DNA from 4 places in the Ensifer soli genome. Region 1 is predicted to be linked to each of the others. Evidence: predicted binding sites of a transcription regulator. Region 1 holds the regulator's gene; each other region holds the start of a gene.
The links. The regulator PhoB, encoded in region 1, activates phosphate uptake and scavenging genes when phosphate is short. The targets are predictions, from matches to a motif close to TGTCATNNANCTGTCAT.

Region 1 (7,265 bases):
GCCTCTTCGCCGCGATCTACATGGCGGAATACGCCTCGCCGAAGTTCCGCGCCGCCGCCAAACCCCTCCTCGAAGTGCTGGCCGGCATCCCGACCATCGTCTACGGCTTCTTCGCCCTCGTCTCGGTCGGCCCGTTCCTGCGCGACATCTCGGCCCAGATCGCCGGCATCGCCACCGGAAATTTCACCAGCTTCATCCAGGCGCAGAGCGTGCTGACCGCCGGTTTCGTCATGGGCATCATGCTGATCCCCTACGTCTCCTCGCTCTCCGACGACATCATCACCGCCGTGCCCCGGTCGCTGCGCGACGGTTCGCTCGGCCTCGGTGCCACCCGCTCGGAGACGATCAAGCGTGTGATCCTGCCGGCGGCGCTGCCGGGCATCGTCGGCGCCGTGCTGATGACCGCCTCGCGCGCCATCGGCGAGACGATGATCGTGGTGCTCGCCGCCGGCGTCGCCGCCCGCATGCAGCTCAACCCCTTCGACCCGATGACCACGGTGACGGTCAAGATCGTCAACCAGCTGACCGGCGACCTCGAATTCACCTCGCCGCAGACCCTGGTCGCCTTCGCGCTCGGCATCACGCTCTTCGTGATCACGCTCTGCCTGAACATCTACGCCCTCTACATCGTCCGCAAGTACCGGGAGCAGTACGAATGAGCCAGGTCATCTCGGCCAACGCCGCCCATGCCGGCGTCAAGCAGACGCGTCGCGACATCGGGATCTCCCGCCGCTACGCCGCGGAGCGCCGCTTCCGCCTCTATGGACTGGCGGCGATCTGCTTCGGCCTCCTGTTCCTTTTCCTGCTGCTGTTCTCGGTCGTCTCCAAGGGCTACACCGCGTTCCAGCAGACGATGATCACCATCCCGGTCGAGTTTTCCGAGCAGATCATCGACAAGGACAACGAGCGGGCGACCAACCCGGCCAAGCTCGTCAGCGCCAACTACCCGGTCGTCGCCCGCAACGCGCTCGCCAAGGTGCTCGGCGTCGAGATGAGCGACCGCGCAGGCCTTCGCGCCGTCAACGGCATGATCTCCGACAGCGTCCGCGTGCAGTTGCGCAAGATGGTCGTCGCCGACCCGTCGCTGATCGGCAGAACGGTCCCGGTGACCATGCTCGCCCATGGCGACCTCGACTCGGCCTTCAAGGGCCAGATCGACCTCTCGGTCGCCGAGACGAGCCGAAAGGTCTCCGACAGGCAGGTGGGCTGGATGAACCAGCTCGCGGAAGCGGGCGCGCTCGCCAAGCATTTCAACACCGGTATCTTCACCAACGGCGCCTCCAGCCGTCCGGAAGCCGCCGGCGTCGGCGTCGCCTTTCTCGGCTCGCTCTACATGATGCTCATCGTGCTGGTGCTGTCGCTGCCGATCGGCGTCGCCGCCTCGATCTATCTCGAGGAATTCGCGCCGAAGAACCGCTTCACCGACCTGATCGAGGTCAACATCAACAATCTGGCGGCGGTGCCCTCGATCGTCTACGGTCTGCTCGGCCTCGCGGTCTTCATCAACTTCGCCGGCCTGCCGCGTTCCGCCGCGATCGTCGGCGGCCTGGTGCTGACGCTGATGACGCTGCCGACGATCATCATCGCCACCCGCGCGGCGCTGAAGGCCGTGCCGCCGTCGATCCGCGCCGCCGCCCTCGGGCTCGGCGCCTCGAAGATGCAGACCGTGTTCCACCACGTCCTGCCGCTCGCCATGCCCGGCATCCTGACCGGCACGATCATCGGCCTCGCCCATGCGCTCGGCGAGACCGCGCCGCTGCTGCTGATCGGCATGGTCGCCTTCGTCGCCGATTTTCCGGCCTCGCCGCTGGATCCGGCCACCGCGATGCCGGTGCAGATCTACATGTGGGCCAACGAGGCGGAACGCGCCTTCGTCGAACGCACCTCGGGGGCGATCATCATTCTCCTGATCTTCCTCATTGTCATGAACCTCGGCGCCATTCTTTTGCGCCGCCGATTTGAACGTCGCTGGTAGAAGGATACTGATCATGAACATGATGACGGAAGCAGCGATCGAGAAAGCCGTGGGTGAGAAGATGAACAGCGTTCCCTACAAGATGATCGGCAAGGACGTCTCCGTCTATTACGGCGAGAAGCGCGCCTTGTTCGACGTCAACCTGAACATCCGCGAAAACACCGTGACGGCGTTGATCGGCCCGTCCGGCTGCGGCAAGTCCACCTTCCTCAGGACGCTGAACCGCATGAACGACACGATCGAGAACTGCCGGGTCACCGGCAGGATCACGCTCGAGCAGGACGACATCTACGACCCGGCGATCGACGTCGTCGAGCTGCGCGCCCGCGTCGGCATGGTGTTCCAGAAGCCGAACCCCTTCCCGAAGTCGATCTACGAGAACGTCGCCTACGGGCCGAAGATCCACGGGCTTGCGCGCGGCCGCAGCGAGTTCGACCAGATCGTCGAGACCAGCTTGCAGAAGGCCGGCCTCTGGAACGAGGTGAAGGACCGGCTGCACGAGCCGGGCACCGGGCTTTCCGGCGGCCAGCAGCAGCGCCTCTGCATCGCGCGTGCCGTGGCCGTCAGCCCCGAGGTCATCCTGATGGACGAGCCTTGCTCGGCCCTCGACCCGATCGCCACCGCCAAGGTCGAGGAACTGATCCACGAGCTGCGCGCCAACTACACGATCGTCATCGTCACCCATTCGATGCAGCAGGCCGCCCGCGTCTCGCAGCGCACCGCCATGTTCCACCTCGGCAATCTCGTCGAGGAGAACGACACCGACAAGATGTTCACCAATCCTGACGACCAGCGCACCCAGGATTACATCATGGGCCGGTTCGGCTGATCCGCGCCCCCGTTCAAGGAACACGACCATGGCATCGCATATCGTCTCCGCCTATGACGACGAACTGAAGTATCTCTCCCGCCGCATTTCCGAGATGGGCGGGATTTCCGAGCAGATGGTGGCCGAATCCGTCCGCGCGCTCGTGCATTCGGACACCGGCCTCGCCCAGAAGGTGATCTCCGACGACGTCATCCTCGACGACGCCGAGCGCCAGATCAACGAGAAGGCGATCGTCACCATCGCCAAGCGCCAGCCGATGGCGAGCGACCTGCGCGAGATCATGGGGTCGATCCGCATCGCCGCCGATCTCGAGCGCGTCGGCGACCTCGCCAAGAACACGGCCAAGCGCGTGACCTCGGTCGCCGGTTCCGGCGTGCCGCGCCAGCTCGCCCGCGGCCTCGAGCATCTCGCCGAACTGGCGCTGACCCAGCTGAAGGAGGTGCTCGACGTCTACGCCTCGCGGCTTCCCGAGAAGGCGAAGAGCATCCGCGAGCGCGACGACGAGATCGACGCGATCTATACGTCGCTGTTCCGCGAGCTGCTCACCTACATGATGGAAGACCCGCGCAACATCACGCCCTGCACCCATCTCCTGTTCTGCGCCAAGAACATCGAGCGCATCGGCGACCACGCGACCAACATCGCCGAGACGATCTATTACATGGCGACCGGCGCCCAGCCGGAGGGCGAGCGCCCGAAGGACGACACCACCGCCTCGCTCGGCGCCATCGCCGGCTGAGGAACGCGGCCGCGCGCGCATCGCGCGGGAGAACGGACCGGACGGTTTCCCGGCGGGCTCGCCCGCCGGTCTCCGTCGGCTGCGGCGGGAGGACGTTTTCCGTCCCGCGACCCGCCGACCGCGGGCCTCATGCCAGGGAGCAACAGACCCCATGAATCCGAGAATTGCCGTTGTCGAGGACGAGGAGGCGCTGAGCGTGCTCCTGCGCTACAATCTCGAGGCCGAGGGCTTCGAGGTCGACACGATCCATCGCGGCGACGAGGCGGAGATCCGGCTGCAGGAGCGCGTGCCGGACCTCCTGGTCCTCGACTGGATGCTGCCCGGCGTGTCCGGCATCGAGCTCTGCCGGAGATTGCGCCAGCGGCCGGAAACGGAGCGCCTGCCGATCATCATGCTGACGGCGCGCGGCGAGGAGAGCGAGCGGGTGCGCGGCCTTGCGACCGGCGCCGACGACTATGTCGTCAAGCCCTTCTCGACGCCAGAGCTGATGGCGCGGATCAAGGCGATGCTGCGCCGCGCCAAGCCGGAGGTCCTGTCGACCCTGCTGAAATGCGGCGACATCGAGCTCGACCGCGAGACGCACCGCGTCCATCGCAAGTCGCGCGAGGTGCGGCTGGGGCCGACCGAATTCCGCCTGCTCGAATTCCTGATGACCTCGCCGGGCCGGGTCTTCTCGCGCTCGCAGCTCCTCGACGGCGTCTGGGGGCATGACATCTATGTCGACGAGCGCACCGTCGACGTCCATGTCGGCCGGCTGCGCAAGGCGCTGAATTTCTCCAACATGCAGGACGTGATCCGCACGGTCCGCGGCGCCGGCTATTCCCTCGAGAGCTGACGGGCGCCGTATTCCGCAACGGTAAAACAAAGCGACCGTGATCCGGAAAGGGTCACGGTCGCTTTCGTCTTTGAGATCGGCACCGGTCCGTCCCGGCCTGCCCCGTCAGCGGGCGCGGCGGCGCTCGGCGGAGGGCTGATAGGCGATGCGGGCATGGAAGCTGCAATAGGGCGAGCTGTCGGGCGAGTCGTTGCCGCAGAAGTGGAATTCCTCGTTCAGCGGATCGCCGATCGGCCATTTGCAGGTGCGCTCGGTCAGCTGGGTGAGGCCGATGCTGCGGGTCATCGGAACCACGACGTTGCTGCGGACCGGCGCCACTTCCACCACCGTCTCGACGACCTCCTCGGCGACTTCGACCTCTTCCTTCAGCATGGTCGCGCCGGCCTGGTGGACCACGGTGCGCGTCGTCACCCGGGTCGCAGCATAGTTCGGCGCTTTCGGGGCGGAGGTGGTGCGCTTGGTGTTGCGTGTCGCGGCGGCGGGGCCGCCGGCCTTGGCGCGTCCCGGCAGGCTCAGCCGGTGCACCTTGCCGATCACCGCGTTGCGGCTGACGCCGCCGAGCTGGGCGGCGATCTGGCTGGCGCTGAGCCCCTCCGACCACAGCTTCTTCAGCTTCTCGACCCGCTCGTCCGTCCAGTTCATGATCATCGTCTCCCGTGTCCCGGCGCCGGCATCGATGGAATCAACCATCCCGCCCCGGCCATCCGGCGGAGCGCCAACGCGACAACTTGTGTTTCGGTGACTAGGTCCGCCGCATGCGTCTCTTAATCGGATATTAAGGTACCGGCCCGGGGACTCCGTGGCAAGAGTCCATGGAATCGCTGCGAATCGAAATCTGGGTTTTCCCCAACTTGCTTTCAGGCCGTGGCATTTTTGCAAGCCCTTCCGGCCAAAAAAATCGATCGGCGTTTTCGCCCTCCCGCATGCGGCGAAACGGCGTCGCTTTGTTGACATCACAGCCTAAAAATGATGATAGTGCGGCGCCGCCGAAAGGCGGTTTTTGATTTTTCGGGCCGGTGTTCGGGCCAGCGGCGCCTGATCCGCGGGCATTCCACCGCAGCGATCGAGGGAGACGCGAGATGGCCGACGCCACGCCGCTTTACGACACCTATGCCCGCGCACCGCTGCGTTTCGAGCGCGGCGACGGCGTCTGGCTGATCGCCGAGGACGGGACGCGCTACCTCGATTTCGCCGCCGGCATCGCCGTCAGCTCGCTCGGCCACTCCCATCCCCATCTGGTCGCGGCCCTGAAGGGGCAGGCCGACAAGCTCTGGCACCTCTCCAATCTCTACGAGGTGCCCGGGCAGGAGACGCTCGGCCGCCGGCTGACCCAGGTGACCTTCGCCGACAAGGTCTTCTTCACCAATTCCGGCGCCGAGGCGCTGGAATGCGCGATCAAGACGGCGCGCCGCTTTCATTTCGCCAAGGGCCATCCGGAAAAGTTCCACGTCATCACCTTCGAGGGCGCCTTCCACGGCCGCACGCTGGCGACGATCGCCGCCGGCGGGCAGGCGAAGTATCTCGAGGGCTTCGGCCCCAAGGTGCCGGGCTTCCTGCAGGTACCCTTCGGCGACATGCAGGCGGTCAAGGATGCGATCACCGAGGAGACCGCGGCGATCCTGATCGAGCCGGTGCAGGGCGAGGGCGGCATCCGGCCGGTGCCGAACGCGTTTCTCCAGGAACTGCGGGCGCTCTGCGACGAATACGGCCTGCTCCTGATCCTCGACGAGGTCCAGTGCGGCGTCGGCCGCACCGGCAAGCTCTTCGCCCATGAATGGGCCGGCATCACGCCGGACATCATGGCGGTCGCCAAGGGCATCGGCGGCGGCTTTCCCTTCGGCGCCTGCCTCGCGACGGCGGAGGCCGCCGCCGGCATGGTCGTCGGCACCCATGGCACGACCTATGGCGGCAATCCGCTTGCGATGGCCGTCGGCAATGCCGTCCTCGACGTCGTGCTGGCCGATGGCTTCCTCGAGCATGTCCGCGACGTGGCGCTGGTCTTCCGCCAGGGGCTCGCCTCGCTGAAGGACCGCTACCCGGACCTGGTCGAGGAGATCCGCGGCGAGGGGCTGATGCTCGGCGTCAAGACCCGCATTCCGCCGGCGGAGTTCCTGAAGGCCGTGCGGGCGGAGCATATGCTGGCGGTGCCGGCGGGCGACAACGTGCTGCGCCTGCTGCCGCCGCTGACGACGACGGCGCAGGAGGCGCGCGAGGGGCTGGCGCGTCTCGAGCGGGCGGCGGAACGGATCACGGCCGCGACGGAACGGAAGACCGCCTGACCGGCGGAAGGCGACGACAGCTAAGGACAGGGACAGACGGACATGGCCGGCACCAGGCATTTTCTCGATCTCTCGGCAATGACGGCCGGCGACCTGCGCGTCATCATCGACGACGCCAAGCTGCGCAAGGTGGCGACCAAGGCGGGCACCGACGACAAGCCGCTTTCCGGCAAGATGCTGGCGATGATCTTCGAGAAGCCGTCGACCCGCACCCGCGTCTCCTTCGATGTCGGCATGCGCCAGCTCGGCGGCGAGACGCTGTTCCTCTCCGGCACCGAGATGCAGCTCGGCCGCGCCGAGACGATCGGCGACACGGCCAAGGTGCTGTCGCGCTATGTCGATGCGATCATGATCCGCACCACCGACCACAACCGCCTGCTGGAGCTTGCCGAGCACGCGACCGTACCGGTCATCAACGGGCTGACCGACGACACCCACCCTTGCCAGATCATGGCCGACATCATGACCTTCGAGGAGCATCGCGGCCCGGTGAAGGGCAGGACGCTCGCCTGGACCGGCGACGGCAACAATGTGCTGCATTCGCTGGTCGAGGGTTCGGCCCGCTTCGGTTACCGCATGACCATGGCCGTGCCGCTCGGCTCCGAGCC
Region 2 (7,265 bases), on a different contig from region 1:
CAATGCGACCGGCAACAGTGGAGCCAACACCGTTACCGGCAACCGCGCTTCTAATACCATCGACGGCGGGGGGAATGCCGACCGGATGACGGGCGGCGCGGGCAACGATACCTATGTCGTCGACCATGCCGGCGACCGGGTGTTCGAGGTGAAGGACGGTGGTACCGATACGGTGCGCGCGTCGGTCAGCTTCTCGCTGTCCGGCCAGGCGATCGAAAACCTCGTCCTAACCGGGTCTGCGGCGATCAACGCGACCGGCAACAGTGGAGCCAACACCATCACCGGCAACGGCGCCGCCAACATCATCGACGGCGGGGGGAATGCCGACCGGATGACGGGCGGCGCGGGCAACGATACCTATGTCGTCGACCATGCCGGCGACCGGGTGTTCGAGGTGAAGGACGGTGGTACCGATACGGTGCGCGCGTCGGTCAGCTTCTCGCTGTCCGGCCAGGCGATCGAAAACCTCGTCCTAACCGGGTCTGCGGCGATCAACGCGACCGGCAACAGTGGAGCCAACACCATCACCGGCAACGGCGCCGCCAACATCATCGACGGCGGGGGGAATGCCGACCGGATGACGGGCGGCGCGGGCAACGATACCTATGTCGTCGACCATGCCGGCGACCGGGTTTTCGAGGCGAAGGACGGCGGTACCGATACGGTGCGCGCGTCGGTCAGCTTCTCGCTGTCCGGCCAGGCGATCGAAAACCTCGTCCTGACCGGGTCTGCGGCGATCAACGCGACCGGCAACAGTGGAGCCAACACCATCACCGGCAACGGCGCCGCCAACGTCATCGACGGCGGTGCCGGCGCGGACCGCCTGGCGGGGGGCGCGGGCGCGGACAGCTTTTCCTTTTCAACCCCGATCGGCGGCACCAATGTCGACCGGATCGCTGACTTTTCCCTTGCCGACGACACGATCCGCCTGAGCGCATCCGTTTTCGGGGCACTGACGCATGGCAACCTCGCGGCGGCCGCCTTCAAGGATATCGGCACCGGTTCGCTCGATGCGAACGATCGCATTCTCTACGACCGGGCAAGCGGTGCGGTCTTCTACGACGCCGACGGCAGCGGCGAGGCGGCCGCCATCCGTTTCGCCACCCTCGACACCAGGCCATCCCTCACGCATGCGGATGTCTTCGTCGTCTGACGCCTTGTCCGTCCAGCGCCGCACCGGTCGTTCGCGACGTCAGTAGACGTCCGGCACATGGAGTTCCGGCGGCACGGGATGGCGCAGATAGTCGGCGTGGCGGACGCGTTCCGGCAGTTCGATCGACGGTTTCGGCACATCCTCATAGGGGATCTGGCGCAGGAGATGGGCGATGCAGTTCAGCCGTGCCTTCTTCTTGTCGACCGCGTCGATCACCCACCAGCGCGCGTCCTCCGTATGGGTGCGGGCGAGCATCTCCTCCTTCGCCTTCGTGTAGTCCTCCCAGTGGACGCGGCTTTCCATATCCATCGGCGAGAGTTTCCACTGCTTCAGCGGGTCCTCGATGCGCATGCGGAAGCGGAATTCCTGCTCCTCGTCGGTGATCGAGAACCAGTATTTCACCAGGATGATGCCGGAGCCGATCAGCATGCGCTCGAATTCCGGCACGGTGCGGAAGAACTCCTCGAGTTCTTCCGGCGTGCAGAAGCCCATCACCCGCTCGACGCCGGCGCGATTGTACCAGCTCCTGTCGAAGAGCACGATCTCGCCGGCCGTCGGCAGATGCGAGACATAGCGCTGGAAATACCACTGGTTGCGCTCGCGCTCGGTCGGGGCGGGAAGGGCGACGACGCGGCAGACGCGGGGGTTGAGGCGCTGGGTCACGCGCTTGATCGCGCCGCCCTTGCCGGCGGAATCGCGCCCCTCGAACAGGACCACCACCTTCAGCTTCTTGTGCACCACCCAGTCCTGCAGGCGCACCAGCTCATGCTGCAACCGGAAAAGCTCGCGGAAGTAGATTTTCCGGTCGATCGTCTTCACGGCCCGTTCGGAGATCGCGTCAGCCGCGAGATCGTCGATGCGCTCTTCCTCCATCTGGAGTTCGAGCTCCTCGTCGAAACTGTCGGCGATTTCGTCCTTGATGCGGTTCATATGGCTGTTGTCGGTGTGCATGGCGGTCGGTGTCCTGTTGTCCGTCCGCACAGGAGCAGGCTTCGGCGACAGCCATGTGACAGCCGTTGCCCTTGCCCTGGCCCTTCCGGTAGGCGAAAAGAGGCCGATCGCGATGGAGGACGGCGTGAAGATTTTGATCGGGACACTCATCGCCGCCACGCTTGCCGCTTGGCCGGCGCGGGCCGGGTGGCAGGCGGTCGAGACGATCGCGACCTACACGATCACGGGCACGAGCGGCCCCGAACTCTACGCCTCGATCGGTAAACGGGGGCCGACGCTCGGAGAAGGGCGCGTCATCGCCCATACCGGCTTCAAGCTGACCTGGACGCGCTCCTACGAGCCGACGCCGGACGGCGGCTGCAGGCTGGCCGCGGCGAAGCCGAGGCTCGTGATCACCTATACGCTGCCGCGTCCCGCCCGTCCGCTGCTGCCCGCCACCGCCGCGCTGTGGAAAACCTTCATCGACGGCGTCGAGGCGCATGAGCGGGTGCATGGCGAGCAGATCAAGGAGATGGTGAGGAGGATCGAGGCGGCGACCGTCGGGTTCTCCGTGCCGGACGATCCCCGATGTCAGCGGATCCGCGAGGCGTTGCCGGCGATTCTCGGTCCCCTGTCGCAGGCGCAGCGCGCCGCGGCGCGCGACTTCGACCGGGTGGAGATGAGCGACGGCGGCGCGGTCCACCGGTTGATCCTCAGCCTCGTCAACGGCCGCTGAGGGCGGGATCCCCGGCGTCGCGGCGACCAGGCCGTGCCCCGGTCCGCGCCGCTTTTGCCGCGGGTTCGCCCCCGTCTTGCTGCCGGCGTGATTTAGACTAATGTCATGAACATGCCTGACGGCATGCGCCGAAGGATGGCAGGGCGCGGATGCGAGGGGACGGCGATGGGCGACGGCGCGCCGGACATGCGCTACGGGGAGGAGCCGGGCCTTCGCTTTGCGATCCTGCTCGGCGGCGATGGCGGCTGCCGCACGCTGAGCGTCTCCGACATGTGCGGCTGGAGGCCCGGCGACGGCGTGCTCTGGCTGCATTTCGAGCGGGACCATCCGGCAACCGTCGACTGGGTGACGACGAGCGGCGGCTTCGATCCGCTGATCGCGGAGGCGCTGCTCGCCGAGGATTCGCGCCCGCGCGTCGAGCCGATCGACGACGGGCTGCTGATCATCCTGCGCGGCGTCTGCGCCACCCGGCCCGACGAGGTCGGGGAGGAGGGCGCGGGGATCGATCTCATCCCCTTGCACATCTGGGTCGACGCGCACCGGCTCGTGTCGCTGCGCGACAGCGGCCACTATATCACCGCGCTGCGCGACATCCGTCTCGCCCTCCAGAAGGGCAAGGGACCGAGGCGGACCGGCGACCTCCTTGCCCTGATCAGCGATAAGCTGGTGCGCGACCTGGAGCCCGTGCTCGATGCCATGGACGAGGAGGTGGACGAACTCGACGACCTGATCTTCCAGGGCGAGGCCGGCGAGGTGCGCCAGCGGCTGAAACTCCTGCGCCGGCGGTCCGTGCAGCTGCGCCGCTATCTCGCCCCGCAGCGCGATGCGCTGAACCGGATCGCCCATGACGACGCCGGATGGCTGAAGGAGCGGGACACGCTGCGCCTGCGCGAGGTCATCGACAAGCTGATGCGCTTCATCGACTATCTCGACGCGATCCGCGACCGGACCAGCATCCTGCATGACGACCTGTCGACGGTGATCGGCGAGCGCATCGCGCGCAGTTCGAACCGGCTCGGCGCGCTCGCCGCGCTGCTCCTGCCGCCGAGCGTCGTCGCCGGGCTGTTCGGCATGAATGTCGGCGGCATTCCCGGTGTCGGGGATACGTCGGCCTTCCTCGTCATCGTCGCCTTCGTGGTGGCGACCTCGGTCGCGACGCTCTGGCTGCTGAAGCGCATCGACTGGCTGTGATCCTGCCCCGTCATTCGACGACGACGGAAAAGGAAAAGCGCGCCGAGGCGCCGGGTTCGAGCGTTTGCGAGAAAGGACGCGCGGCGATCTCGCCGCTTTCCCCGTCCCGCGCCGCCATTCCATGCCAGGGTTCGATGCAGATATAGGGAGCCCCCGGCTTGGTCCAGAGCGCGAGGTTGGGCAGGTTGTCGAAGTGAAAGCGCAGGCCGGCGCCGCCCTCCGGCGCGTAGCGCAGACCTGTCCCGGCGCCTTCGGGGAAGATCATCGCATCGTCTGCGAACAGGGCATGATCGAGAACGAGACGTCCGCTGCGGAAGGGCGACAGCAGCTCCTCGGCGACGAGGAGGCCTCCTGCCAGCCGGGCGAGCGGCGGCTCGGCGCCGTTGTCGAGCACGATCGTGTGCGCCCGGCCGGCCGCGCCCGGCAGCGGCCAGAGGAAGGCCGGGTGAAAGCCGAGGCCGAAAGGCATCGGCCGCGCATCCTCGTTGCGCACCTCGGCCGTTACCGTCAGCATCGGTCCGTCGAGCCGGTGCGCGACTTCGAGCCGGAAGTCGAAGGGATAGGCCGCGCGTGTCGCCTCGCAGGCAACCAGCACATGCCGGCAGGCGCTTGCGCCCGCCTCTGCCAATGTGAAGGCCGAGCGCCGCGCGAAGCCGTGCTGGGCCATCGGATAATCGACGCCGTCGACGGCGATCCGGTCGCCGGGCGCCTTGCCGACGATCGGGAAGAGAACCGGCGACCGTCCCGTCCAGAAGGCCGGATCGCCGCTCCAGAGCAGCGCCCGGCCCTCGGCCGTCGTCAGGCTTTGCAGTTCGGCGCCGAGGTCGGCGATCTCCGCGACGAGGTCGCCGGAAGCGATGCGGACGGTTTCGGTCATGGAGTGCCCCTCTGCGCAATGACGGATGGCGAGGACCCGTCACCGGGCGACGGGAGCCCCGCAATTCTTCCGCCTTGAGAATATCGGCCCGGCTGCAGCTTTCAACTCCCGCATTGCAACATGAACCGGCATGACGCCTGTTCTTGCGTCGGATGACGGGCAGGGGCGCCAATGGATGCGAAAGGCTGTTCCGAAGGTTGATCTCCGCCTGCCGCAGGATGTCGCCGCCCGGGGAGGCGTCGGCGTAAGGCATGATTTTAATTTAGGAATACAGCATCTTCCGCAATGGAGAATCCATCCGGGAAGTGGGAATCAGCAGCGGGACGACGCCCGGCCCCCGACCTTCGTCTCAAGGGAGCGCTGCGAAACGATCTTGTGACTTGCATCGCCACGATTTCACCATATATTGCGCTGCACTCGATCGAACCGATTGGTTCGGCCGGGCCCGATGGCTTGAGGCCACCTTCACGCGACGCCTTCGCGGCGTTGCGGACAACCGGAAGGAACTGTTTCATGAATCTTTCTATCGGAATCAAGGACGTCGCCGGCTCCGCGGCCTTGCCGCAGTCCCAGATCGGCGAGACCGTGCGTCGCTCGCGCCAGGACATGGGCTACAGCATCGACGACCTCGCCGTCACCTGCGGCCTCACCGGCGCGGAAATCTCGCGGATCGAGATCGGCGCGGATATCGATCCGGCGCGGTTGCGCCGGGTGGCGAACGCGCTGCGCCTACCGGTCGAACGGCTGACCGGCGCCTGAGGCGATCCGGCCGGCTTCGCCCTGCCGGCCGGCCCTGTTCCGACGCGACCTGGACCCGGGTGGCGTCACTGAAAACGGTGCCGCCGCTGCGGCGAGGCACTGCTCGGACCGAAACATCTGCTTGTCCTCGCCGCCGCGTCCGACCTTTGCAAGACGGCGAAGGTCAGGCGCGGGCGCCTGTGCGACCCGACAGGCGCATCGCCGCAATGCCGGCCAACGTCAGCAGGATGACCAGCCCGGCATAGATGTCCGCCGTCGGCGCCAGGCCGATGACGCGGGCGAGGAAGCCGGCGCCGATCGCCGGAAGGGCGAAGGCCAGATAGCTTTCCACGTAAAAGGCCGACAGCAGCCCGGCGCGCTCGTCCGGGGCGGCGAGCGGCATGACCGTGTTGACCGAGCCCAGGAAATTCGTTCCGAGGCCGAGGCCGGCGATCGCCGTGCCGGCGAACAGCAGGGCCACGACGCCGGCATGGGTGCCGGCCAGCACGACAGCCATGCCGAGGATCATCAGCGGCGGACCGAGGCGGAGATTGGACGCCGCGGTTCTCGTCCGTCGCGCGAGGATCGCGATCGAGCCGCAGACGGTCAGCGTGCCGACCACGGCGCCGGCGACCATCACGGAGCGGTTTCCGGTGGCCGCAGTCACGAGGGACGGCATCAGCGACAGGTAGAAGCCGGCGAGCGCCCAGCCGGCGACATTGCCGGGCGTGATCAGCGCCAGCGCGCCGCGTGCCTGCGCCGGCACATGGACGCGCGGCGTCAGCGAGGCGAACACCCCCGGCCGGCGCGTCGCCGTCTCCGGCAGCAGCCAGACGAGCCCGGCCTGGAGCAGCAGCGTGACGAGAAGGATCGCATAGCCGAGATGCATCGGCGCCGGCGCGAAACTTACGAGCGCGCTCGAGCAGAGCACGCCGACCGCCATGCCGGCAAGCGGCACGAGGCTGTTGATGAGCTGGCCTGCCGTCCTGTCGGCGTCGATGAGCGCGGCGCCGATCGCCCCGCTCGCCGCCCCCATCGCCACGCCCTGCACCGCGCGGGCCGCGATCAGCCAGGCGACGCTGTCGGCGAGGAGAAACAGCACCATCGCGACCGCCAGCAGCAGGACGGAGGCGCAGATCACCGGCCGGCGCCCGACATGGTCCGACAGCGAGCCGACCACGAGAAGGGAGGCCAGGAGCGCCAGCGCATAGGTTCCGAAGACCACCGTCAGCATGCTGGAGGAAAATCCCCAGGCTTGCTGATAGAGATGGTAGAGCGGCGTCGGGGTCGAGGAACTGGCGAGAAAGGCGACGAGCGTCGCGCCGAGTGTGGCGAGGGCGAAGCGTCGCCCTGCGGGACGGCCGGTAGGGTCGGGCTGGCTGGACATGGGAGACGGGAGGCCTTAAAGCAAATTCGTTGCGTTTGTCATAGGTCAGGACCGTATGGAAAGCAAATCATTTGCGTTAAGGCGGCTTTGCCCGTACCTGAGAAAAGAGCGGGGACAGCGATGACGGCGAGGGACGCAGCGCGGCCCGGCGGGCGCAGTGCCCGGGTGCAGGCCTCGGTCCATGGCGCCGTGCGCACCCTTCTTGCCCGCGCCGGCCGCGATCAGCTGACGATCCCGCAGATCGCCGCCGAGG
Region 3 (7,265 bases), on a different contig from region 1:
ACGATGGCCAACCAGGACGGCGGCTATGCCGTCAGGCTGCAGGCCGAGGACGCCGATGGCAACCTCACCGGTGCGGTCAGCCGCTTCGACGACGAGGGCATCATCTTCCGGACCACCAGCGACGTCACCTTCGACGTGCGCGATCTCGTCAGCGGCGTCGCGCGCGGCGACCAGTTCGACATCGTCCGGCTCGGCACGACGGCGGACGACCGGCTGTTCGGCACGGTCCGCGACCAGTCCTACTATCTCAACGGCGGCATGGGCAACGACACGATCGTCGGCGGCTTCCAGACGGACGTGCTGGTCGGCGGCGCCGGTGACGACGTCCTTTCGAACCGCGGCGGCGACGACACGTTCATCGGCGGCGGCGGTAATGATAAAATCACCGGCGGCGCTGGCAACGAGACCGCCGTCGTCAACCTCGCCACCGACGGCGCCGACACGGTCGATCTCGGCGCCGGCGACGACCGGGTCAATGTCAGCGCGCCGGCGGGACAGGTGCGCATCAGCTTCACCAGCGCGGAAGTGGGCAACGGCACCGCGCGCGACGCGGGCATGATGGCGAACCAGGACGGTGGCCTCGCCGTCCGGCTGCAGTTGGAGGACGGCGCCGACATGCCGACGGGCGCGATCGGCCGGTATGACGACGAAGGCATCAGCTTCGCCGCCGCCGCTGCCGGCGTCACCTTCGACGTGCGCGATCTCGTCAGCGGCGTCGCGCGCGGTGACCAGTTCGACATGGTCCGCCTCGGCACCTCCGGCAATGACAGTTTCGACGAGGGCATGAAGGCGACCGCCTCCTACATCAATGCCGGCATGGGCGATGACACGGTCACAGGCGGCACGGGCAACGACTTCCTCGTCGGCGGCGGCGGCAACGACGTGCTGAACGGCGGTGCCGGCGACGATTCGATGATCGGCGGCATGGGCAACGACGTCTTCGTCTTCTCGGCGGCGCCGGGCAACGACCGCATCAACGACTTCGTGTCCGGTGCCGACAAGATCGACCTTCGCGCCTTCGGCATCGACGCCGGCGACATCACCACGGTCGCCGACGGGGCGAACACGATCCTGCGCGTCGATACCGACAATGACGGCGCGGCAAACTTCTCGATCACGCTGCTGAATGCCGGCGCTCCGACCGAAAGCGACTACCTCTTCGCCTGACCGGCGAAAGGCGCACCGGCGGCCTCGGCCGCCGGTGTCGCGTCATCCCTCTCCGCCTCTGCTTCCGCATTCCCGACATTCCCCGCCTTGACCCTTCGCGGCACTTGCCGCCTTATGGGCCGGTCATTTCAGGGGATGCTCATGACCGAAGCCATGCTGATCGGCGCCTTTCTCGCCGCGCTCTTCTACGTTCTCATTCCGGGACCCGCCTTCCTGGCGCTGCTCGGCATCGGTGCCGGACAGGGGCGCAAGGCCGGCGCCCTGTTCATGGGCGGCCATCTCGTCGGCGACACCGTCTGGTCGGCCCTGGCGCTCGTCGCCATCATCGGCGCCAAGTCAATCGGCACCCTGGTCTTCGATGTCCTCGGCCTTTTCTGCGGCCTCTATCTCGCCTGGATCGGCTGGACCGCGTTGAGCGCCAAGCCGCGCGGCGGCGACCGGCCGCTGATGGCGGTGGAAAGGCCGCTCCGGCGCGGGCTGATCTTCGGGCTGACCAATCCGAAGGGCTATCCGGTCGCGCTCGCGACCTTCACCGCACTTCTCGCAAGCTCCGCCAATGCGCTCGATTTCGAGGCGCTGCCGGCCCTGCTCGCCGTCTCCTTTCTCGGCTTCCTCATCGCCGACATCCTGCTGATCGGCGTCATCGGCGCCTCGGTCGTCCGGCGCTTCTACCGCCGGCACGAACGGGCGATCGTGCGGCTCTCCGGCGTACTGTTCATCGGCTTCGCCGTGCAGGCGGTCATGCATGCGGCGCCGGGGCTACTGAACCTGCGCCGCGCCTGAGCGGAGGCGACCCTTGACGTGCCTGCGGCAAGGGGCCATGTCGGGCGGGACGACCGCCGCGCCCGCCTCAGGCGGACACTTTCGAAAGGACTGTGCGATGACCCTCAACCCTGCGCTGACGGACTGGAGCGGTCCGAACGGGCTTCCGCGTTTCGACCGGGTCGGCGACGGCGATTTTGCCCCGGCCTTCGATGCCGCGCTCAGCCGCCACGACGGCGAGATCGATGCGATCGCCATGAACCAGGAGGAGCCGAGCTTCGAGAACACGATCGTCGCGCTCGAAATTGCCGGCGACGATCTTTCCCGCGTCTCCGCGCTGTTCTGGAACAGGGCGGGTGCCCACACCAACGACACGATCCAGATGCTCGAGCGCGAGATCGCCCCGAAACTGTCGCGGCACTATTCGAGGATCGGCATGAACGCGACGCTGTTCTCGCGCATCGACCGGCTCTGGGAGGAGCGTGAGGCACTCGGCCTCACCCTCGAGCAGATGCGCGTTCTCGAGCGCCACTGGAAGGGATTCGTCAAGTCGGGCGCGAAGCTGCCGAAGAAGGAGCAGGAGCGGCTGGCGGCGATCAACGAGCGGCTTGCCGGTCTCGGCGCGAATTTCGGCCAGAACGTGCTCGCCGACGAGAGCGGCTGGTCGCTGCCGCTTCAGGAGGGGCGCGATCTCGACGGCATCCCGGAATTCCTGAAGGAGGCGATGGCGGCGGCGGCGCGGGATCGCGGTGCCGAAGCGCCTTATGTCGTGACCCTCTCCCGCTCGATCATCGAGCCCTTCCTCACCTTCTCAGCCCGGCGCGACCTGCGCGAGCAGGCTTTCCGGGCCTGGGTGGCGCGCGGCCAGACCGGCGGGCCGACCGACAATCGCGCCATCGTCCGCGAGACGCTGGCGCTGCGCTCCGAAAAGGCCGCCCTGCTCGGCTACGAGAATTATGCGGCGCTGAAGCTCGACAACACCATGGCGAAGACGCCGGAGGCGGTGAACGGCCTGCTTCGCCAGGTCTGGGACAGGGCGCTGGTGCGCGCGAAGCAGGAGGAGGGCGACATCGCCGCCCTGATCGTCGAGGAGGGTGGCAACCACGACGTCATGCCCTGGGACTGGCGCTTCTATGCGGAGAAGATCCGCGCCCGGCGCTTCTCCTTCTCCGAGAGCGAGGTGAAGCCCTATTTCCAGCTCGACCGGATGATCGAGGCCTGTTTCGAGGTGGCGAGGCGCCTGTTCGGCATCGTCGCCATCGAACGCAAGGGGGTGACCGCCTACCATCCGGACGTGCGCGTCTTCGACATCCGCGACGAGGACGGCACGCTCGTCGCCATGTTCCTCGGCGACTATTTCGCCCGCTCCTCGAAACGGTCGGGCGCCTGGATGAGTTCCTTCCAGTCGCAGCACAGGCTGCCGCTGCCGAACGGCACGAAGGGCGAGCTGCCGATCATCTACAATGTCTGCAACTTCGCCAAACCGGCCGAGGGCAAGCCGTCGCTGCTCTCGCTCGACGACGCGCGCACGCTCTTTCACGAATTCGGCCATGCGCTGCACGGCATGCTGTCGAACGTCACCTATCCCTCGGTTTCCGGCACCGGCGTGTCGCGCGATTTCGTCGAACTGCCGTCGCAGCTCTACGAGCATTGGCTGACGGTGCCCGACATCCTCTCGACTTATGCGGTCCATGTCGAGACCGGCGCGCCGCTGCCGAAGGACCTGCTCGACAAGCTGCTCTCGGCCCGCACCTTCAATGCCGGCTTCAACACGGTCGAATTCACCTCCTCCGCCCTCGTCGACATGGCCTTTCACACGCGGGGTCCCGTCGAGGATCCGATGGCGGTGCAGGCGGAGGTGCTCGCCGGGATCGGCATGCCGCCGTCGCTGGTGATGCGCCATGCGACGCCGCACTTCCAGCACGTCTTTGCCGGCGACGGCTATTCGGCCGGCTACTATTCCTACATGTGGTCGGAGGTGCTCGATGCCGACGCCTTCGCCGCCTTCGAGGAGACCGGCGACGCCTTCGACGGCCGCATGGCGAAGCGGCTCAAGGACAATATCTATTCCGTCGGCGGCTCGATCGATCCCGAGGAGGCCTATCGCGCCTTCCGGGGCAAACTGCCGAGCCCGGAGGCCATGCTGGCGAAGAGGGGGCTTGCCGCGTGAGGATCGTCATCCTCCCGTCGCAGAAATTTCGACGGACCGTCATGGATCTGCAACCGCGCTGACACGCGGATGACAAAAGGTCGCTTCCACGCGCACCGTCTGACGGCGGCTCGCGACCAGCGTGGGAGCGATCCATGGACGATGCCGCAACACAGGCGGGACTGAGCCGCCGGTCCTTTCTTCTGTCGTCCGGCGCGATCGGCCTGGCGGCGACGGCGAAGCTCGCCGCGCCCTTTTATCTCCAGAGCCGCAGGCCGCATTTCCTGCATGGCGTCCAGTCCGGCGATGTCGACACGGCCTCGGGCATGGTCTGGACGCAGGTCGACCGCCCCTGCCGCATCGCGCTCGACTATTCGACCACCGGCGCCTTCGGCGACCCTGTCCGCGTCGCCGAACTGAATGCCCTGCCGGGCTCGAACTGCACGGCGAAACATCTCCTGGCCGATCTCCTGCCGGACCAGGAGATCTTCTACCGCTTCACCGCGACCGACCTCTCAGACGTCAACAGGGTCTCCGAGCCGATCGTCGGCCGGTTCCGCACCGCGCCGTTCCGGCGCCGTTCGCTGCGCTTCGCCTGGTCGGGCGACACGGCGGGACAGGGCTGGGGCATCGACGACGTCGGGATGAAGACCTATGCGACGATGGCGATCCATGCGCCGGATTTCTTCATCCATTCCGGCGACACGGTCTACGCCGACAATCCGATCCCCGACGAGATCACGCTTCGCGACGGCACGCTCTGGAAAAACCGCATCGTCACCCCGGAAAAGCGCGATGTCGCCCGCACGCTGAATGAGTATCGCGGCCAGTGGGCTTACAACCTCCTCGACGATCATGTCCGCGCCTTCAACGCCGCCTGCCCGATCTTCTACCAGTGGGACGACCACGAGGTGATGAACAACTGGTCCGCCTCGACCGACCTTTCCGGCGATCCGCGCTACCCGGAAAAGGACGTCTCCGTCTATGCCCGGCGGGCGCTGCAGGCGTTCAGGGAGATGACGCCGGTCCGCCCCTTCGAGACGCAGCCCGGCCGCATCTTCCGCAAGATCGTCTACGGGCCGCTGCTCGACGTCTTCTTCGTCGACCTGCGCTCCTATCGCGACCCCAACCAGGCGGATGGCGGCGCCGGCATCCTCGGCTGGCGGCAGGCGGCCTGGCTGAAGCGGGAGCTCGCCGCCTCGCGCGCCACCTGGAAGGTGATCGCCTGCGACATGCCGATCGGCCTCGTCGTCTGGGACGACTACGCCTCGAAGACGGGCAGCGACGCGATCGCGAACGGCGACGACGGGCCGCCGAAGGGACGCGAGGGCGAGTTCGCGGAGATCTTCCGCTTCCTCCGCGACAACGCGGTCAACAACATCGTCTGGCTGACGGCCGACGTGCACTATACCGCGGCGCACCACTACGATCCGTCGCGCGCGGCGTTCAAGGATTTCCTGCCCTTCTGGGAATTCGTCTCCGGCCCGCTCCATTCGGGCACCTATGGGCCGAAGCCGCTCGACAGGACCTTCGGTCCCGAGGTGCGTTTCATCAAGGCGGCCGGCACCGGCATCGACCAGAACCTGCCGCCCTCCGCCGGCCTGCAGTTCTTCGGCCTCGTCGACATCGATGGCCAGAGCCGGCAGATGACCGTGCGCCTGATGGACCGCGACGACCGCGAATTGTGGCGCGTCGTGCTCGATCCCGTGGTGACTGGATGAGCGGCGTGTCGGCCGCGCATGGCTGCAATACCGGCGCCCCTCTTTCGCGAACGCGAAAAACAGGATATGAGCGCGCCAAATGAACGTGGCGCGTCCCCGATGTTGCGCCCCCAGCCTCAGAGATCAGAACATGGCACTCCGCAATATCGCGATCATCGCGCACGTCGACCATGGGAAAACGACCCTCGTCGACGAGCTCCTGAAACAGTCCGGCTCGTTCCGCGAGAACCAGCGCGTCGCCGAGCGCGTGATGGATTCGAACGACCTCGAAAAGGAACGCGGCATCACCATCCTCGCCAAGGCGACGTCGGTCGAGTGGAAGGGCGTGCGCATCAACATCGTCGACACGCCCGGCCACGCCGATTTCGGCGGCGAGGTCGAGCGCATCCTGTCGATGGTCGACGGCGCCATCGTCCTCGTCGACAGTTCCGAAGGCCCGATGCCGCAGACCAAGTTCGTCGTCTCCAAAGCGCTGAAGGTCGGCCTGAAGCCGATCGTCGCGATCAACAAGATCGACCGCCCGGACGGCCGCCACGAGGAGGTCATCAACGAGGTCTTCGACCTCTTCGCCAATCTCGACGCCACCGACGAGCAGCTCGACTTCCCGATCCTCTACGGCTCGGGCCGCGACGGCTGGATGAACGTCAATCCGGAAGGCCCGAAGGATCAGGGTCTGGCGCCGCTGCTCGATCTCGTGCTGACGCATGTTCCCGAGCCGACCGTCGAGGAGGGCCCGTTCCGCATGATCGGCACCATCCTCGAGGCCAACCCCTTCCTCGGCCGCATCATCACCGGCCGGATCGCGTCGGGCTCGATCAAGCCGAACCAGTCGGTCAAGGTGCTCGGCCAGGACGGTAGGCTGATCGAGAACGGGCGCATCTCGAAGATCCTCGCCTTCCGCGGCATCGAGCGCACGTCGATCGAAGAGGCCCATGCGGGTGACATCGTCGCGATCGCCGGGCTGTCCAAGGGCACGGTCGCCGACACGTTCTGCGATCCCTCGGTGAGCGAGGCGATGACGGCCCAGCCGATCGACCCGCCGACCGTGACCATGTCCTTCATCGTCAATGACAGCCCGCTCGCCGGCACCGAGGGCGACAAGGTGACGAGCCGCGTCATCCGCGACCGTCTGTTCAAGGAAGCCGAGGGCAATGTCGCGCTGAAGATCGAGGAGGCCGAGGGCAAGGATTCCTTCTTCGTCTCCGGCCGCGGCGAGCTGCAGCTCGCCGTGCTGATCGAGACCATGCGCCGGGAAGGCTTCGAGCTCGCCGTCTCGCGCCCGCGCGTCGTCATGGAAAAGGACGCGACCGGCACGCTGATGGAGCCGATCGAGGAGGTCGTCATCGACGTCGACGAGGAGCATTCCGGCGTCGTCGTGCAGAAGATGTCCGAGCGCAAGGCCGAGATGGTCGAGCTCAGGCCGTCGGGCGGCAGCCGCCAGCGCCTGCGCTTCTACGCGCCGACGC
Region 4 (7,265 bases), on a different contig from region 1:
CGGACGAGCGCCTGCGACGCGCCGTCGAGGCCCACGCCGCGGCAGGTCTCCGCCTTTGCCGTACCGGCCAGCGCGACGAGCGCGCCCGCGAGGATCGCCATGCGCAAGGCAATACCGGTCATCGTCATCTCTCCCGCCTCATCACATCCTTCGTCACGCACACGCAGCCATGGCGCGCAGTGTCTTGCGCGGCCCTGCAACTCATGGTCTCGTCAGGATCGTGTGGCAGCTATACAGCCGGGCGGTGCGCATTGGCCAGTGGCATTCGCGTGGATCTTTACAAATGGTAAACCGCAAAGCTGTGGACCGGCCGGGCCACGCCTTCGCCTTGCCTTGGCCTTATCCGAGCGCCTATCTATGGTCCGACGCCTTTCGACAGAAACCGGAATTGCCCATGCCCCCGATCCCGTCCAAATCCATTCCCGTCCTCATCGCGGCGGAGATCAAGGCGACGCCCGCGCAGGTGACGGCGGCGATCGGCCTGATCGACGAGGGCGCGACCGTGCCCTTCATCGCCCGCTACCGCAAGGAAGTGACCGGCGGGCTCGACGACACCCAGCTTCGCACTCTTTCCGAACGCCTCGTCTATCTGCGCGAACTGGAGGCCCGCCGCGCGTCGATCCTTGATTCGATCCGCACGCAGGGCAAGCTGACGGACGAGCTTGAACAGAAGATCGCCGCCGTCGCCACCAAGGCGGAGCTGGAAGACATCTATCTTCCCTACAAGCCGAAGCGGCGCACCAAGGCGGAGATCGCCCGCGAGCGCGGCCTCGGGCCGCTCGCCGAGGCGATCCTCGCCGACCGCAGCGTCGCACCGGCCGAGCGCGCCAAGGCCTTCCTCACGGCCGAGGTCGCCGACGTCAAGGCGGCGCTCGAGGGCGCCCGCGACATCGTCGCAGAGGGCATCGCCGAGAATGCCGACCTGCTCGGCCGCCTGCGTACCCACATGCGCTCCGTCGCGATGATCCGTTCGAAGGTCGTCGAGGGCAAGCAGGAGGCGGGCGCCAAGTTTTCCGACTATTTCGACCATACCGAGCGCTGGTCCGGCGTGCCCGGCCACCGGGCGCTCGCCATGCTGCGCGGCTGGAACGAGGAGTTTCTTTCCGTCGACCTGACGGTCGACCTCGACGATCCCGCGCCGGTCCGGCCGGTGGAGCGGATCATCGCTGCGGCCTACGCGATCGGCAAGGCGCCGGGCGACCTCTGGCTGATGGAGGTGATCGGCTGGACCTGGCGGGTGAAGCTGTCGCTGTCGCTGTCGCTCGATCTCATCCGCGAGCTGCGCGAGCGGGCCGAGCAGGAGGCGATCGGCGTCTTTGCCCGCAACCTCAAGGATCTGCTGCTCGCCGCGCCCGCCGGCTCGCGCCCGACCATGGGGCTCGATCCCGGCATCCGCACCGGCGTCAAGGTCGCCGTCGTCGACGGCACCGGCAAGCTCCTCGAAACCGCCACCGTCTATCCCTTCCCGCCGCGAAACGACGTGCGCGGCACGCAGGCGGAGCTGGCGGGCCTCATCCGCAAGCATAAGGTGGAACTGATCGCCATCGGCAACGGCACCGGCAGCCGGGAAACGGAAAAGCTCGTCGCCGACATGCTGGCGCAGCTTCCCGCTCCGAAGCCAACCAAGGTGATCGTCTCGGAGGCCGGCGCCTCCGTCTACTCCGCCTCCGAAACCGCGGCGGCCGAATTTCCCGGCCTCGACGTCTCGCTGCGCGGCGCCGTGTCGATCGCCCGCCGCCTGCAGGATCCGCTCGCCGAGCTCGTCAAGATCGAGCCGAAGTCGATCGGCGTCGGCCAGTACCAGCACGATGTCGACCAGGGCCATCTCGGCCGCTCGCTCGACGCGGTGGTGGAGGACGCGGTGAACGCCGTCGGCGTCGACCTCAACACCGCCTCCGCGCCGCTGCTCGCCCGCGTCTCCGGCCTCGGCAGGTCGTCGGCCGAGGCGATCGTCGCCTATCGCGACGCGACCGGGCCTTTCGGCGCACGCAAGGAGCTTTTGAAGGTGCCGCGCCTCGGCGCCCGCACCTTCGAGCAGTGCGCCGGCTTCCTGCGCATCCCGAACGGCAAGGAGCCGCTCGACGCCTCCTCGGTGCATCCCGAGGCCTATGGCGTCGCCCGCCGGATCGTCGAGGCCTGCGGGCGCGACCTGCGCGCGCTGATGGGCGACAGCGCCGCGTTGAAGAGGCTCGATCCGCAGACCTTCGTTGACGAGCGCTTCGGCCTGCCGACGGTCAAGGACATTCTGTCGGAACTGGAAAAGCCCGGCCGCGACCCCCGCCCGAGTTTTAGGACGGCGACCTTCGCCGACGGCATCGACGACATCAAGGACCTGAAGCCCGGCATGCTGCTCGAGGGCACGGTGACCAATGTCGCCGCCTTCGGCGCCTTCGTCGACATCGGCGTGCATCAGGACGGGCTGGTGCACGTCTCCCAGCTCGCCGACCGCTTCGTCAAGGACCCGCACGAGGTCGTCAAGGCCGGCGACGTGGTCAAGGTGCGCGTCACCGAGGTGGACGTTCCCCGCAAGCGCATCGGCCTCTCCATGCGCAAGGACAGTGGCGCGGAGCAGGGCAGGGCGCCGGGCGGCAGGCCGCAGGAACGGTCGCAGGCGCGCGCCCCCCAGCAGAAGCCCCAGCCGCAGAGTCAGGGTGCTTTCGGTGCGGCACTCGCCGAGGCGATGCGCAAGAAGTGAGCCACAAACCATGTCGCGCAGGAACGTCACGCGTCAAGACAGACGCTTGGAGCCTGCGCGGCGAACCCGGCTCGCGGCACGCTTTCCGTCGCGGTGAAAGGCGGCCCTGAGCCATGCAGTGGAGTGACGCGGCGATCATCCTCGGCGTCAAGCGGCTCGGCGAGACCTCGGTCATTGCCGAGGTGATGACGCCCGGCCATGGCCGCCATCTCGGCATCGTCCGTTCCGGCCGCTCGCGGCAGATGCAGCCGGTGCTCCAGCCCGGCAACGGCGTCGAGGTGACCTGGCGGGCGCGCCTCGACGAGCATCTCGGCGAATTCCGCATCGAGCCGGTCCGCATGCGCGCAGCCGCGCTGATGGAAGCGGCCGGGCCGATCCATGCGGTGCAGGCGATGGCGGCGCTGCTGCGGCTCCTGCCCGAACGCGATCCCCATCCCGCCCTCTACCGAAGCCTCGACGTCATCCTCGATCATCTCGACGTCCCGGCCGATGCCGGCGAACTCTACATCCGTTTCGAGCTCGCCGTCCTCGCCGAGCTCGGCTGCGGGCTCGATCTCGGCGCCTGTGCCGCGACGGGTGCGCGCAGCGGCCTTGCCTATGTCTCGCCGAAGAGCGGCCGCGCCGTCAGTGAGGGGGCGGGCGCGCCCTATGCCGACCGGCTTCTGCCGCTGCCGCCCTTCCTGCGCGAGGAGGAGCGCCGGGCGGCGGATGCGCAGGGCCTCAGCGACGCCTTCCGCCTCACCGCCTTCTTCCTCGCCCGCCACGTCTTCGAGCCGCGCGGCATCGCGCCGCCGCTCGCCCGCGAGAGCTTCGTCCAGGCGACCCTGAAGGCCCTCGATCCGCAACGCGCGAAAGGATGACGATGAGCGTCGAACTCTATCCGGGCATGACCGCCTCCGGCATCGGCACGGTGCCGCTCTCAGCGCTGGAGCAGGACGGCGGTCTCGCGGCGCTGCTCGACCTTCTGTCCGGAAAGCATCCGGCGCCGCCGATGGCGAAGACGCTGAAGATGGGATTGCGCGAGGCGGAGGCGGGCAGGGTGCTCTTTTCCGGCCTGCCCTCGGAGGAGCATCTCAACCCGCTCGGCACGGTCCATGGCGGATGGACGGCGACGATCATGGATTCCGCGCTCGGCTGCGCGGTGATGAGCGTGCTTCAGCCCGGCGAGGCCTATACCACCGTCGAGTTCAAGGTGAACCTCGTCCGCCCGCTGTTTCCGTCGAGCGGCGAGGTGTTCTGCGAAGGCAGGCTCCTGCACCGGGGCCGCACCCTCGCCACGTCCGAGGCGACGCTGAAGGACGGCGCGGGCAAGCTGATCGCCCATGGCACGGAAACCTGCGCCATCTTTCCCGTCGCCGCCCTGAAACGATAGCGGCGACCGCACCGGATCTCTCCGGTGCGGCTCCGGCGAGGGTCAGCCAATCCGGCCGCCGCCCGTCCGGGTGACGGCGACGACGGCCGGGCGCACCGGCATGTCGTCGCGGAAATCCGGCCAGCGGGTCGCCGGGTTTTCGAAGGTGGCGAGCCCCGCGTCGCCCGGATGCTGGACGGCGAGGAAGAAGGTGTCGGCGGTCGGGTTGAAGCTCGGCCCGCACATCTCCGCCCCGACCGGCACGCGGAAGAACAGGGTCGAGGTGCCGCGCGCAGCGCCTTGCGTGTCGATCGCCCAGATGCCGTCGGTGCGGCCGGTGTCCTTCTCGTTGTTGCCGTCGGTCGAGACCCAGAGGCGGCCCTCCGCGTCGATGGCGCAATTGTCCGGCATGCCGAACCAGCCGTTCCTCGTCGTCGCGGTGGAAAAGGAGGCGCCAACCTCGGCGAGCGACGGATCGCCGCATTTGAGTAGAACGTCCCAGGTGGCGCTGGTCGCGGCGAAGTCGCCGTCAGGCTCGCTGATCTCGATGATGTGGCCGAAGGCGTTGTCCGCGCGCGGATTGGCCGCGTCGGTCTGGTCGGCCTTGCGCCGCGTGTTGTTGGTCAGCATCACATAGACCTTGCCGGTCTTCGGATTGGGCTGAACGTCCTCCGGCCGGTCCATCTTGGTTGCTTGAAGCAGGTCGCCGGCGCGGCGCGTCTCGATCAGCACGTCCGCCTGGCTGTTGAAGCCGTTCTCCGGCGTCAGCGGGCCCTGGCCGAAGACGAGCGGAAGCCAGGCGAGCGTGCCGTCCTCGTCGAAGCGGGCGACATGGAGCGTTCCGGCGTCGAGGAGATCTCGGTTGGCGGCGCGGTCGTCCGGGTTGAACGTGCCGGCGGTGACGAATTTATAGACATAGTCGAAGCGCTCGTCGTCGCCGCAGTAGAAGACGACGCGGCCGTCCTTGTTGACGACCGATTCGGCGCCCTCGTGCTTCATCCGGCCGAGCGCGGTGCGCTTCTTCGGCACGGATGCCGGATCCAGCGGGTCGACCTCGACCACCCAGCCGAAGCGGTTCGCCTCGTTCGGCTCCTTGGATACGTCGAAACGGTCGTAGAACGACGCCCATGCATATTGGCCGCCGGGGATGCCCATGCGCTTCATCTGGGCGAATTCGGGATGGTCATCGGCGAGCGTGCCGCCGAAATAGCCGTTGACGTTTTCCTCCGCCATCAGCCAGGTGCCCCAGGCGGTGACGCCGCCGGCGCAGTTGTTGAACGTGCCGAGCACCTTCGTCCCGGTCGGGTCGGCGGAGGTCTTCAGCCGGTCGTGGCCGGCGGCGGGGCCGGTGATCTCCATCGCGGTCGCGACCGTGATGCGACGGTTGTAGCGCCCGTCGAGAACCGGCTGCCACTTCCCGTCGATCTTGCGGATCTCGATGACCGTGCCGCCATGCGCGGCCATCTCGATGTCGACCAGGGCTTTCGTGTAGTCGCCGAGGACGACCTTCTCCTCCTCGACCTCGACGCCGTTCTCGACGACCGGCTTGCCGTCCTTCGTCTTCTTCTCTTTGACGACGCGGGCGAAGTTCGGGAACATCAGCTCGGCATTGGTATATTCGTGGTTGACCACGAGAAGCCCGTGGTCGGGATTTCCGTCGAGCGGGATGAAGCCGACATAGTCGTTGTTGTAGCCGAAGAGCCGTGCCTGGGCCTCTGCCGTCTGGTTCATCGGGTCGAAATCGGGGCTGTCGGCGAACACCTTGTCGCCCCAGCGCATCAGGATCTCGGCCTCGTGGCCGTCGGCGACGTGATGGGTCCCGTCGACGCCGGCCTCCACTTCCGCAAAGTCGAAGGCGGAGCCGGTCTCGGCGCGCGCATCCTCGGCGGTCAGGAGCGCGAGCGGACTGACCGTGGTCGAGATCGCCGCGACGGCGAGCGATCCGGACATGAAGGCGCGGCGGGAGAAGCGGCGACGGATGATGTCGCCCATCGTCGGATTGGCGGAACAGTTCCGTCCGACATCCTCGACGGCCTCGCGGCGCTCGGTCAGCGTCTGGAAACCGGTTGCGTCATGACCGTTCACATGCGTGTCCATCGTGTGCTCCTCTCGTCGCCAAAGCCCGTGCGGCCGCCGGCCGCCCGCATCCTCTCTGCCCTCCCTCCGTGACAGGCGCACGACAATCTCGGCGCGGCGCGGCCACCTCAGGCGGCAGCGGCATTGGGCCGGACGACAAAAGCGGCTATGGTCGCCGCCCGTGCCGATCGAGGATCCGATGTTCGAACTGCTTGCCGTTGCCGCTTTCCTTCTCTCGCTTGCCGCCTGGCGGGGGCGCAGCCGCCTTGCCGCCCTGGAGCGCGAGGTGGCCGACCTGCGCCAGGAACTCGGCCGCATCACCGGCGTCGCGATCGAACCGGCCGGCCGCAGGGGACTGCCGGCGGCAGCCGCGGCCGGCCACCCGCCGCCGCGCAAGACCATCCTCTTCAAGCCGGCCGTCACCGGCGCCGCGAGTTTCTCCGGCGAGGGCGACCTGCCGCAGGAAGCGGTGGAGAAGGCCGCGCGCGGCGAGCCCGCCAGCGTCAAGGCGCGCGTCGCCGAAGCGCCGCAGCCCTCCGAATCACCCGCGCCGAAGGAGAGCCTCGAAAGCCGGCTCGGCGCGCGCTGGGCGGTCTGGGTCGGCGGCATCGCGCTCGCGCTCGGCGGCGTCTTCATGGTGAAATATTCGATCGATGCCGGGCTGTTGAGCCCCGGCGTGCGGCTGGCGCTCGCCGCCCTCTTCGGCCTCGCCCTCGCCGCGGCCGGCGAATTCATCCGCCGCCGGGCCGTGCCGCGGATCGTGCCCGCTTTCGGCAATGCGATGATTCCCGGCGTGCTGACCGCCGCCGGCGCGGTCACGCTCTTCGGCGTCGTCTATGCGGCCTATGGCGTCTACGGCTTCATCGGGCCGACCGGCGCCTTCCTCCTTCTGGCGCTGGTCTCGGTCGGAACCGTCGGGCTCTCGCTCCTGCACGGGCAGGCGCTCGCCGGCCTCGGCCTGCTCGCCGCCATGGAGACACCGCTTCTCGTCGACACCGAGGCCCCGGACGGCTGGAGCCTCGTCGCCTATCTCCTCGTCGCCTTCGCCGCGACACTCGCCGCCGCCCATCGCCGCGGCTGGCGCGTCGTGCCCTCGCTCGCCAATCTCGGCCTCGGCCTCTGGGCCTTCTTCATCGTCCTGTC

Region 2: the regulator PhoB is predicted to act here: its motif matches at 2,149-2,165, upstream of ppk2 (polyphosphate kinase 2).
Region 3: the regulator PhoB is predicted to act here: its motif matches at 4,158-4,174, upstream of ACEVQ6_RS09270 (alkaline phosphatase D family protein).
Region 4: the regulator PhoB is predicted to act here: its motif matches at 6,212-6,228, upstream of ACEVQ6_RS08255 (PhoX family protein).

What each region holds. Positions count from the first base shown of each region.
Region 1 covers NZ_JBHFEI010000001.1:351,453-358,717, reverse strand. The annotation lists gene pstC (phosphate ABC transporter permease subunit PstC) at 1-659, shown strand, start outside; gene pstA (phosphate ABC transporter permease PstA) at 656-1,975, shown strand; gene pstB (phosphate ABC transporter ATP-binding protein PstB) at 1,989-2,804, shown strand; gene phoU (phosphate signaling complex protein PhoU) at 2,833-3,543, shown strand; gene phoB (phosphate regulon transcriptional regulator PhoB) at 3,695-4,378, shown strand; gene ACEVQ6_RS01565 (GcrA family cell cycle regulator) at 4,484-5,020, opposite strand; gene ACEVQ6_RS01560 (aspartate aminotransferase family protein) at 5,458-6,657, shown strand; gene argF (ornithine carbamoyltransferase) at 6,700-7,265, shown strand, end outside.
Region 2 covers NZ_JBHFEI010000006.1:296,122-303,386, reverse strand. The annotation lists gene ACEVQ6_RS11890 (beta strand repeat-containing protein) at 1-1,153, shown strand, start outside; gene ppk2 (polyphosphate kinase 2) at 1,193-2,104, opposite strand; gene ACEVQ6_RS11880 (DUF922 domain-containing Zn-dependent protease) at 2,217-2,819, shown strand; gene ACEVQ6_RS11875 (CorA family divalent cation transporter) at 2,985-4,010, shown strand; gene ACEVQ6_RS11870 (aldose 1-epimerase family protein) at 4,021-4,887, opposite strand; gene ACEVQ6_RS11865 (helix-turn-helix domain-containing protein) at 5,401-5,646, shown strand; gene ACEVQ6_RS11860 (MFS transporter) at 5,810-7,012, opposite strand; gene ACEVQ6_RS11855 (TetR/AcrR family transcriptional regulator) at 7,133-7,265, shown strand, end outside.
Region 3 covers NZ_JBHFEI010000005.1:80,923-88,187, reverse strand. The annotation lists gene ACEVQ6_RS09285 (calcium-binding protein) at 1-1,167, shown strand, start outside; gene ACEVQ6_RS09280 (LysE family translocator) at 1,309-1,950, shown strand; gene ACEVQ6_RS09275 (M3 family metallopeptidase) at 2,048-4,099, shown strand; gene ACEVQ6_RS09270 (alkaline phosphatase D family protein) at 4,234-5,799, shown strand; gene typA (translational GTPase TypA) at 5,930-7,265, shown strand, end outside.
Region 4 covers NZ_JBHFEI010000004.1:234,246-241,510, forward strand. The annotation lists gene ACEVQ6_RS08235 (DUF2865 domain-containing protein) at 1-122, opposite strand, end outside; gene ACEVQ6_RS08240 (Tex family protein) at 395-2,695, shown strand; gene recO (DNA repair protein RecO) at 2,809-3,555, shown strand; gene ACEVQ6_RS08250 (PaaI family thioesterase) at 3,558-4,067, shown strand; gene ACEVQ6_RS08255 (PhoX family protein) at 4,110-6,143, opposite strand; gene ACEVQ6_RS08260 (DUF2339 domain-containing protein) at 6,304-7,265, shown strand, end outside.